DNA from 2 places in the Paraburkholderia sp. 40 genome. Region 1 is predicted to be linked to the other one. Evidence: riboswitches for the same ligand, from Rfam matches in the RefSeq annotation. Region 1 holds a riboswitch; the other holds the start of a gene.
What was found. Region 1 has a riboswitch for cobalamin ahead of cobW (cobalamin biosynthesis protein CobW). Riboswitches for the same ligand answer to the same signal wherever they lie in the genome.
Positions count from the first base shown of each region.

Region 2: it holds a riboswitch for cobalamin, as region 1 does, so the genes downstream of both, OKW28_RS36820 (TonB-dependent receptor domain-containing protein) here and cobW (cobalamin biosynthesis protein CobW) in region 1, are expected to answer to the same signal.

Region 1 is NZ_JBNPVY010000002.1:35,101-40,764, reverse strand. Features, by position in the region: gene cobN (cobaltochelatase subunit CobN) at 1-481, opposite strand, end outside; gene cobW (cobalamin biosynthesis protein CobW) at 496-1,587, opposite strand; cobalamin riboswitch at 1,790-2,067, opposite strand; cobalamin riboswitch at 2,148-2,407, shown strand; partial or broken gene cobA (uroporphyrinogen-III C-methyltransferase) at 2,603-3,328, shown strand; gene OKW28_RS01495 (cobalamin biosynthesis protein) at 3,311-3,850, shown strand; gene cobO (cob(I)yrinic acid a,c-diamide adenosyltransferase) at 3,847-4,449, shown strand; gene OKW28_RS01485 (cobyrinate a,c-diamide synthase) at 4,453-5,664, shown strand, end outside.
Region 2 is NZ_JBNPVY010000004.1:3,209,968-3,215,631, reverse strand. Features, by position in the region: gene OKW28_RS36845 (SIMPL domain-containing protein) at 1-35, opposite strand, end outside; gene OKW28_RS36840 (EVE domain-containing protein) at 281-739, opposite strand; RNA gene ssrS (6S RNA) at 881-1,062, opposite strand; gene OKW28_RS36830 (cell division protein ZapA) at 1,128-1,442, opposite strand; gene OKW28_RS36825 (ATPase) at 1,439-1,798, opposite strand; cobalamin riboswitch at 2,018-2,281, shown strand; gene OKW28_RS36820 (TonB-dependent receptor domain-containing protein) at 2,372-4,303, shown strand; gene OKW28_RS36815 (FecCD family ABC transporter permease) at 4,343-5,407, shown strand; gene OKW28_RS36810 (ABC transporter ATP-binding protein) at 5,437-5,664, shown strand, end outside.

The DNA.
Region 1 (5,664 bases):
GATACGCGATGCAGCGCAAAAACGCCTCGGCGTTCTGCGGACCGCCCTCGCGCAGATAGCGCCACAGCTGCTGACACAACCCGGCGCTCGCGGTGCTGCGCGCGAGCAGGTTCGGGTCTTCCTGCAGATCGCCGGAAAACATCGCGAGCGTTTGCTGTTTGCGCTGCGCGAGCGCGACCACCTGCTCGATGCCGTACGGCCAATACGCTTCGCCGCCGAGATGATCGACGACAACCACGCGCGCATGCTGCAACACGTCGTCCAGATAGAAATCGACCGAGGCAGGCTGACGCAGATACGTAACGTTCGCGAGCCGCACGCTCGGAAAGCCGTCGCCGAGACGCGGCACCACGCTCGCGAGCAGCGACAGCGTGGTGTCGGCGGAACTGAGCACGACGATCTCGGCGGGCTGCTGATCGATGCGGATCACGCCCTGCGTATCGTCGACGAAGCCGCCCGGCGTCGTGCGCAGCAGATGCATGCTGGTGCGCCCGTTTATGCCGTCGCGTTCGACGTCGCGTCGAGCGCTGCGTCGAACGCCTGTTGCAGCGCGTGTTGGTCGAGGTCTGCGCCGATCAGCACGAAGCGGCTCAACGCGCCGTCGCCATTTTCACCCGCTTGCCAGCGCCGGTCGAAGTAGCTGTCGAAGCGCCGGCCCACGCCCTGGATCACGAGACGCATCGCCGCGCCCTGCAGTGCCGCGAAGCCTTTGACACGGTAAATCGTGTGGGTTTCGACGAGCGTCTGCAAGGCGGCGAGCGCCGCGTCGCGCGACGGTACGGATGCCTGCACGACGACCGCATCGAATTCATCGTGGTGATGATCGGGGTCGTCGGCGGAACCGTGGTGGTCATGACGCAGGTGGATCGTCTCTTCCGACGCCGCTTCGAGGCCCAGCAGCGTATGCAGGTCGAGCCGCCCCTGCTGCGCACGTACGATCTTCACCTGCGGCGGAATCTCCGCGCGGATCGCGGCTTCGACCTCGTGCTGCCGCGCGTCGTCGATCAGATCGGTCTTGTTCAGAATCACCAGATCGGCCGCCGACAACTGGTCTTCGAACAGCTCGTGCAGCGGCGACTCGTGATCGAGATTCGGATCGGCCTTGCGCTGTGCATCGACGGCGAGCGGGTTATCGGCGAACTGGCCGCTCGCGGCGGCCGGGCCGTCCACCACCGTCACCACCGCGTCGACCGTGAAGCCATTGCGGATCTGCGGCCAGTTGAACGCCTGCACGAGCGGCTTCGGCAACGCGAGCCCCGACGTTTCGATCAGCACGTGATCGAGTTCGTCGCGGCGCTCCGCGAGCTTTTCCATCACCGGGAAAAATTCTTCCTGCACGGTGCAGCACAAACAACCGTTCGCGAGTTCATACAATTGCCCTTCGGTCTCGACGCCGTTTTCATCGCAACCGATGCCGCAGCCTTTGAGGATTTCGCCGTCGATGCCGAGCTCGCCGAACTCGTTGACGATCACCGCGATGCGCTTGCCGCCCGCATGCTGAAGAATGTGCCGCAGCAGTGTGGTTTTGCCGCTGCCGAGAAAGCCCGTGACGATCGTGACGGGGATCTTGCGCAATTGAGTTTGCATCGTGAGGTCCATCCCTTGGCGTTGATCGGTATGCCGGAAAGTCCGCGCGTGGGTCCGCGTCGGCTGGCGAATGGAGCGAATGAAGCACGCGCAGCAGTACCAGCGATCACCAGACACGGGGACGAACGACGGCATTGCCGCGACAACGGAAATACAGAAAGCGGAACTGAGGTCATGAACGCGCCGCCGCATCCCCGCGGCGGTCGTTCTGCTTCTTTGGGCCGGTATCCGGGCTGGCGAAAGCGCCGCTTCCCCTTCCCGGCCGAGTGGTTTCTCGTCCAGTGGTGAAATGTCCACGCGACCTTGCGCGAGGACATCGAAGCCGGCACTGCGGTGCCCGGCTATCAAGCCGGAACCGCTTTTCGCTTACCGTTGCGGGGACAGCACAGGTTAGCCGCTCCAGAGCAGGTGGCTCCCTGTTTCCCGTTTAACTGCATGCGCACGAGCGCGCACGCGAGCACCCAAAGTGCGTGCGAGTGTAGGCCCGCGGCCTTGCGCAGTCAAGGAACGCACAGAGCCGGAAAGCGCCGCCCTGGCTTATCCGGCAAGGCGCCATGTGCTATCGTATGCGCGCGTTTGGTGCCCGCACATGCGCTCGCGTGTGCAGTTAAACGGGAAACAGGCAGCGCCTCGCGCGTTCAACCTGTGCTGTCCCCGCAACGGTAAGCGACCTGCGGCGCGCGATTCGATTCGCCTTCGAGTCCGACGTGCCGCGCATGCGTTTTTTGATGCCACTGTCCCGCGAATCCACAAACCGGGACGGGAAGGCGAAGCGCATGAGGCCGCCAGCCCGGATACCGGCCAGACGCGGAGGCGGTGCCGCATTGCATCCGTGCATCACGCGGCGCCGCCGGCCGCCGGAATCCGCGGGGAACGGATGTGAAGGCGTAGCAGCGCGGCATCGCGCGTGCCCGGATTCGCAGTTCCGCATGACCTCTATATTCACCGCCGCGCGCGCTGTCGCACGCCGTTTCTCTTCTTCCATCACCGCATGGCGCGCGCCATGCACGCCGCGATGACGCGCGCCTGGCTGATCGGCGCCGGTCCCGGCGACGTCGAACTGATCACGCTGAAGGCCACCCGCGCGCTCGCGCAGGCCGATGTCGTGCTCGTCGACGATCTGGTGAATCCCGACGTGCTGCAGTTCGCGCGCACCGACGCGCAAATCGTGTACGTCGGCAAACGCGGCGGCCATCCGTCGACGCCGCAAGCCGACATCGTCGCGCGAATGCTCGGGCATCTGCGCGCGGGGCGCAGCGTCGCGCGGCTCAAGGGCGGCGATCCGTTCGTGTTCGGCCGCGGCGGCGAAGAGTTGCAGGCGCTACAGGCCGCGGGTATCGAAGTCGACGTGATCAACGGCATCACGGCCGGCATCGCGGCGCCCGCGGCGCTCGGTATCGCGGTCACGCATCGTGATCACGCGCAGGGCGTCGTGTTCGTCACCGGCCACGGCGCCGGCAGTGGCGAACCGGACTGGGCCGCGCTCGCCGCGACGCGCATGACGCTGGTGATCTACATGGGCATGCGCCGGCTCGGCGAGATCGCCCGCGCATTGCTGGCTGCCGGCATGTCCGCCGACACGCCGTGCGCGGCGATCGAGTCGGCGACGCGGCCTGAGCAGCGTCATGTGCTCGCGCCGCTTCGCGAGTTCGCCGAGGCGGTGGCGCGCGCGGGGCTCGGCTCGCCGGCGATCGTCGTGATCGGCGGTGTGGCGTCGCTCGCACTGGCGCGTGATGCGGCCAAACGCGACGCCGGCTTTGCTCACGAACTGGGAGCGAGCGCGACACGACACGGACTCGGACGCGCGATCAAAACGCTGAGCGTCGGCATCGGTTGCCGCTTGCACAGCGAAGCCGCTGAGATCGAAGCCGCCGTCCGCGCAGCGCTCGGATCGAATACCTTCGAGCAGATCCGCGCCATCGCGACGATCGACACCAAAGCCAACGAAGCCGGTCTGCTCGAATTCTGCTCACGTCATCAGCTGCCGCTGCAACTGTTCAGCCGTGAGCAGATCGCCGCGGTACCAGTCGCGTCGCCGTCGGCGGCGGCACACGCGCATCTCGGCGTCGATGGTGTGTGCGAGCCGTGCGCGCTGCTGGCGGCAACGGCGCCGGACTCCACCACAACCGCGCAAAACGCGCGTCTAATCGTACGCAAGACCGCGCACGCCGGCATCACGGTGGCGATCGCAGCGGCGAACAACGCTGCCCTTAGCGACGCGCCCCCATCCCATCCCGCCTCTCAAGACCAGGACCCTCGATGAAAACCGATCCGGAATCGCATCAACGCATGACCGAACGCCGCCGCGAAGGCCACGAAAAGAAGCAGGCCAGCGCGACCGTCGAAAAAGGCCTGCTGATCGTCAACACCGGCACCGGCAAGGGCAAGAGCACGGCCGCGTTCGGCATGGCCGTGCGGGTGCTCGGCCACGGCATGCGGCTCGGCGTCGTGCAGTTCATCAAGGGCGCGCTGCATACGTCGGAGCGCGATTTCCTCGGCGCGATCGCGCAATGCGATTTCGTCACGATGGGCGACGGCTACACATGGAACACGCAGAACCGCGAGGCCGACATCGCGACCGCGCGCAAAGGCTGGAACGAAGCGCGGCGGATGATCGAAAGCGGCGACTACCAGATGGTGATCCTCGACGAGCTGAACACCGTGCTGAAGTACGAATACCTGCCGCTCGACGAAGTGCTCGCGGTGATCAACGCGCGTGCGCCGATGTTGCATGTCGTCGTGACCGGACGCCATGCGCCGGACGCGCTGATCGAAGCCGCCGACCTCGTCACCGAAATGCGCGCGATCAAGCATCCGTATCGCGAGCAAGGTGTGAAGGCGCAGCGCGGCGTGGAGTTCTGAGCGATGTCGGCGTCCTCCAACGGGGCTTCGTCCGGGGCGCCCCCCAAGGGGACTTGCTCCGCGGCGTCCCCCCAGGGGACTTCCTTCGGGGCGTGCCCCGCGCTGTTCATCAGCGCGCCCGCGTCGGGACAAGGCAAAACCACGATCACCGCCGGTCTCGCGCGTTATCACCGGCGGCTCGGACGTCGCGTGCGCGTGTTCAAGACCGGACCGGATTTTCTCGATCCGATGATCCTCGCGCGCGCGAGCGGCGCGCCGGTGCTGTCGCTCGATCTGTGGATGGTCGGCGAAAGCGCATGTCGCAACCTGCTCGCGCGGGCGGCGCAAGAAGCCGATCTGATCCTGATCGAAGGCGTGATGGGCCTGTTCGACGGCACGCCGAGCAGCGCCGATCTGGCGACCACGTTCGGCGTGCCGGTGCTCGCGGTGATTTCCGCGCAGGCGATGGCGCAGACCTTCGGCGCGCTCGCATTCGGCCTTGCGCGCTTCAGACCACAACTGCCGTTCCACGGCGTGCTCGCGAATCGCGTCGGCTCCGCTCGGCACGCGCAGATGCTGCAGGAAGCGCTGCCGCCCGGGTTGCGCTGGTGCGGCCACCTCGCCGCGAGCGACGAGATCACGCTGCCCGACCGCCACCTCGGCCTGCACCAGGCCGATGAAATCGACGATCTCGAAGCGCGCCTGGAACGCGCGGCGGATACGCTCGCGTCGACCGCGCTCGCCGAACTGCCGCGCCCGGTCGATTTCGGCGTGCCCTCGCCCGAAGTGCTGCCGCGTCTGCTCGAAGGCAAGCACATCGCGATCGCGCGCGACGCCGCGTTCTCGTTCATCTATCCGGCCAACGTCGCGCTGCTCGAAGCGCTCGGCGCGCGGCTCAGCTATTTCTCGCCGCTTGCCGACGAAGCGTTGCCCGCCGGCACGCACGCGCTCTATCTGCCGGGCGGCTATCCCGAGCTGCATCTGGCGACGCTCGCGGGCAACTCGACCAGCGCGGCATCGATCCGCGCGCACGTCGAGGCGGACAAACCGGTGGTCGCCGAGTGCGGCGGCATGCTCTATCTGCTCGACACGCTGACCGACGCGCAAGGCACTAGCACGCCGATGCTGGGCCTGCTACCCGGTCACGCGACGATGCAAACGCGCTTCACGTCGCTCGGCATGCAGCAGATCGATGGCGTCCACGGCACGCTGACCGGCCACACGTTCCACTACTCG
Region 2 (5,664 bases), on a different contig from region 1:
GCAAGTGCGAGGGACCGTGCGGTTTTTGTCGTCATGACTGGAATCCTTGTTTGAACAGGTTGTGCACGTTCGACGCGAGCGCCGGGCGGTGGCGCGCGGTTTGACGGATGCGCTGGCGAATGCATCGGCTTGCCGTCGAGCGGCCGGTTCGAGCTCACGCTTTCGTCGACCGATTAGGCGCGTTTTACCGACGCTTGGTTCCCCAATTAGTGCTTCGCCGCCGCATCGGAAACGATGACCTGGATGCGATCATGACAGGTGCCGCGTCGCGCGTTCGCCCTTAAACCAGCTGTTTAGTGATGAAGCGCCATTCGGCTTCGGTCACCGGCGTGATCGACAGGCGGTTGCCTTTGGCGAGCACGCGCATGTCCTGCAATTCGGCATGCTCGCGCAGCGCGGCAAGCGGAATCAGCGCGATTTTCTTCCTGAACACGACGTCGACGAGCATCCAGCGCGGCGTTTCCGGCGACGATTTCGCGTCGTAGTACGGACTCTTTTTATCGAACTGGGTCGGGTCCGGATACGCGGTCGACGAGACCTCCGCGATGCCCGCGATGCCGGGCTCCGGACAGCTCGAATGATAGAAGAGCACGCCGTCGCCGACCTGCATCACGTCGCGCATGAAGTTGCGCGCCTGATAGTTGCGTACGCCGGTCCACGGCAAGGTGCGATGAGGTGCGTTGGCGAGGTCGTCGATGCTTGCTTCGTCCGGTTCGGACTTCATCAGCCAGTAGCGCATGAATCGGAGTGAGCGTGTGAGATTGAACGAAGCGCAACAACAGCAGGCGCGTACGGAAAAGCCCCTGAAAAAGGCGCTCAAACGAAAAAACGACGACCAAAGAAAAACGGCATCGAACCGAAGTCCGATGCCGTTCCAGATAAGGTCCCCGCCTTAGCCGCTAGGCCGGCATCCTGAACCGAGGGTTCAGAATTGGTCGCAGTTAGCAACACTTCGGGTACATCAGACTGAGTGACGCGCACACCCGTGCTACAAATTTCCGCAACCGTGCACATGGCATTGGTTCAAGGAATGTATGACCTTGGCGAACCAGGCAGGGAAGCTAACCGATGATGCTACAACCCAAACCGTTGAACACGTGACCGATTCGAAACCGGCCCACTACTGCTTACTGCAAGCTGTACTGCTCGATCACAGTACCTAGCTGTTCGTTCATTTGCTGCATTGTACGCCGGATTTCTTCAGCAGGAAATGCTTCTCCGTGTCGCACGCTGCTTTGCAGCTTAAGCAGTTCCGATGCCAGCGACAGCGCAGCCATCACGGCGATGCGATCGGTGCCGCGCACGTTGCTGCCGCTGCGGATTTTCTTCATCTCGGCGTCGACGCGCGCGACCGCCTCGAGCAGCGCGCCTTCGGTTTCCGGCGAACAGGCGAGACGATAGGGTACTTCGAGAATCGATACTTCGATCTGCTTGGTGGTCATGCGCTTTCTCCGTGTCGGCTCACGTCGCTTTCCGCTTCCTCATGTTCGGGCTGGGCGGACTCGAGCAGATCGAGCTGGTTATCCGGTTCGCTGCTCGCGCGTGCGCGCGGCAATTTTTCGAGAATCGCATTCAGGCGCACCTGAGCGTCGTCGATCTTGGCGGACAGCGCGTCGCGTTCCGCCTGCAGTGCGTCGCGCTCTTCGCGCAATTGCGCGAGTTCCGCATGCGTGGCTTGCACTTCGGCACGCGTTTGCGCGAGCTGCTCTTCGAGCGCGAGCCGCGCTTCGTTGTGGCGCTGGCTGATCGCAATCAGCTTGCCGATGTTCTGGGAGAGTGATTCGAGTTCGGTGAGCATGTGCTGCGTCCTCTAAAGACATCGCATTTTAGCGCGGAATATTACAGGTTCCGACAATTGTCTCGTTTCGAGACGTAACAGCATCGCTTCGTGCACGTTCGTTGGGTGTCGCGTCGTCGACCATAAGATAAAAACCGGCAATCCATCCGACAATAACCTGCATTCAACAGAACCGATTGCGCTCCGGTCGACCTTTCTTGACGCCCCGCGAGGCCGCTCCTAAACTTCCCGCACTCTGGTGCCCGCGCGCGCTTTTCGGCGCGCGCAGTTAAACGGGAAGCAGGGCGCGCGCGGTGCCAAAACCGGATGCGCGAACCTGCGCTGCCCCCGCAACGGTAAGCGACCGCATGTGATGTGCTCATGCAGGTCGGTCCTGGTCGCAAGGTTGGAAGTTCAACGTGCGAGTGTGCCACTGCGCGTCACGCGTGGGAAGGCGGATCGATGTGTCGTAGCCCGGATACCGGCCAGAAAAGAGGGACGTCCCCCCGCGAAAACGCTAAACAAGGGGGCGCTCGTGACGCGTCGGCCCGCGGGGAAGCAGGCCGCGCACGCTATCCACAGGAATGTCATCCCATGCTGTCCCCCATCGCCCGCGCAACGCTGCTCGCGTTCGCGAGCCTGCCGCTCGTCGTGCATGCGCAAAGCGCCGAGCCCGCGTCTTCATCGTCCGCGACGGATGCAACCGCTGCGAGCGCCGCAAACGTTGCCGACGCGGCCAATCTCACTTCCACCGATGCGTCGGGCAACGTGCTGTCGCCGATCGTCGTGACCGCGCAACGCGGACCGCAAGCGTTGCGCGATGCGATCCCGCAGACTACGCAGTTCGATCAGCAGGACGTCGCCGACACGACCGCGACCGATCTGCCCGGCCTGTTGCAACTCGCGCCAGGCGCGCAAATCTCGCGCACGGGTGGCCCCGGTTCGACCACGAGCCTCTTTCTGCGCGGCGCATCGTCGACGCAATCGCTGCTGCTGATCGACGGCGTGCGCGTCGATTCGGTGAGTCTCGGCTCAGCTCAGCTCGCGCAGATTCCGCTCGATCAGGTCGATCACGTCGAAGTGGTGAACGGCAACGTGTCGGCGTTGTATGGCTCGGGCGCGATCGGCGGCGTCGTGCAGGTGTTCACGAAAGACGGCGGCGATCATCCGCCGCGTTTCAATTTTTCGGTCGGCTACGGCAGCTATCGCACGCAGACGCAAACGGCCGGCGTGAACGGCGCGCTCGATCAGGACGGCCGCACGACTTTCAATATTTCGCTCGCACGCACGAAGGACGACGGCTTTTCGTCGCTCAATCCGCTCGAGGCGCCGAACGCGAATCCGAACGCAAACGGCAATCTGAACGAGAGCATCAGCGCGTCGCTGCGTCACATGTTCACCGACAGGTGGGACGCGGGCGTCAGCTACTTCCAGTCGAACAACGACAACAGCTACGACAATGCGTACGGCGAGCCCACCGATCTGAACAATCTCTATAGCAAGGTGCGTCAGGTGTCGGTATTCGCGAACGGCAAGCTGACCGACTGGTGGACCACCCACGTCACGCTCGCCGAGGGCGACGACCGCAGCGTGTCGAACACCAATGGCATCTACAACGGCCGCTTCGATACCGACAATCGTCAGTACACGTGGCAGAACGATTTCGCGCTCGCCGCGAACCAGAAGCTGCAACTCGGCTACGAGCATCTCGACCAGACGCTCGACTCCGACACGTTCGCCGCGCCCGACCGTCACGTCGATTCGGTCTTCGCGGGCTACAGCGCGCGCTTCGGCCGCAACCAGATTCAGGCCAACGTGCGACGCGACCAGTACTCCGATTTCGGTGGGGCGAACAGTTACTATCTCGGCTACGGATTCGACATCACGTCGCGCTGGAAGGTAACCGCAAGCTATTCGGATGCGTTCCGCGCGCCGAGCTTCGACGATCTGTACTATCCGATCAGCGGCAACCCGTCGATCCAGCCCGAGCGCAGTCATTCGGTCGAAGCCGGTTTGCAGTACGCGACCGATGCGCTCGGCGTGATGCGGTTGAACGCCTTCCAGACGCGTTATACGAATCTGATCGACTACGTGCAGACGATCCCCGGCATCTACCTCGCGGAGAACGTCGGCCATGCGAAGGTGCAGGGACTCGAGGGATCGTGGAGCGGTCATGTCGGCAAGACCGACGTGCGCGCAACGGTGACGCTGCAGAACCCGGTCGATCTCGACAACGGTACCGACCTCGTGCGGCGCGCGCGTCGGTTCGGGTCGTTCGCGGTGAATCGCAGCATCGGTGGCTGGCGGGTTGGCGGCGAGTGGATCGTCAGCGGTCCGCGCACCGATAGCACGGGCAACCTCGGCGGTTATGGCATCGTGAATCTGTCGGCGCGCTACAACGTCACCAAAGCGTGGTACGTCAGTGCGCAAATCGACAATCTGTTCAACAAGGATTATGAAACGGCCTACTCGTATAACTCGCCGCGACGTGGTGCGTATCTCACGCTCGGCTGGCAGCAGCAGTGACGCGCGCGCCGGGTTGGCCGCATGCGTGAGCGCACGCGGATGAGTCGCGCGTCCACTTCGCTGCGCGCCGCGATGGCGACGCCGCGCCCGATGAACGCGAAACGCGCGGCCGCGATCTGGCTCGGCCTCGCGCTCGCCGCCATCGCGGTGCTCGGCGCGTCGCTGGTGCTCGGCAGCGTGCCGCTCGCGCCGTCGCGCGTGCTTTTGGCGCTCGTGCCGACGCACACGTTCCGCGGCACGGGCAGCGACGATCTCGCCGGCGAAATCGTGCGTACGTTGCGTTTGCCGCGCGCGCTCGCGGGCTTCGCGTGCGGCGCGTTGCTCGCGCTCGCCGGCGCGCTGCTGCAGGTGCTGCTGCGCAATCCGCTGGCCGAGCCATACGTGCTCGGCGTGTCGGGCGGCGCGGCGACGTTCGCGCTCGTTGCGATGATCGCGGGCGGCGCATGGTGGCTCGTCGATGCGAGCGCGTTCGCGGGTGCGTTCGTGTCGATCCTGCTGGTGCTCGGCCTCGCGCGTCGCGAGCTATGGCGCGGCGAGCCGCAGGACACGTCGCCCCGTTTGCTATTGACCGGCGCGGTGATCGCGGCCGGGTGGGGCGCGCTGATCACGCTGCTGCTCAATCTCGCGCCCGACAGCCGTCTGCGCGGCATGCTGTTCTGGCTCACCGGCGACCTGAATGGCGGCGCGGTGCCGTGGACCGCGCTGATGGCGCTCGCGCTCGTGTTGCTTGCGATCGTGCCGGCCGCGCCGCGTCTGAACGTGTTGCTGCGCGGCGACGCGGCCGCGCAGGCGTTGGGCGTCGCCGTGATGCCGCTGCGTTTGCGTGTGTACCTGGTCGCGTCGCTGGCGGCGGCTGCGGCGGTGACGACCGCGGGCACGATCGGCTTCGTCGGTCTCGTCGTGCCGCACATGCTGCGGCTCGCGTTCGGCAACGATCAGCGCATGCTGCTGCCGGCGGCCGCGCTCGGCGGCGGTGTCGCGGTGATGGGCGCGGATCTGATCGCGCGGACCGTGATCGCGCCCGCGCAATTGCCGGTCGGCGTGATCACGTCGCTGGTCGGCGTGCCGGTGTTCCTGTGGATGCTGCTCAAACGCCGCCGATGATACGAGCCAAACCCAGCCCCACCTGTTCGATGCTGAGCACGCAGCGCCTGACGTTGCGCGCCGGCGCGCGCACCTTGCTCGACGCGTTCACGCACACGTTCCATGCGGGCGAAATCTGGTGCATCGCCGGGCCGAACGGCGCGGGCAAGACCACCTTGCTATCGACGCTGGCGGGGCTGTTGCATCCGGCGGCGGGCCATGTCGAACTCGATGGCGTGCGCGTGGCCGACTGGCAGCCGCTGCCGCTCGCACGGCGC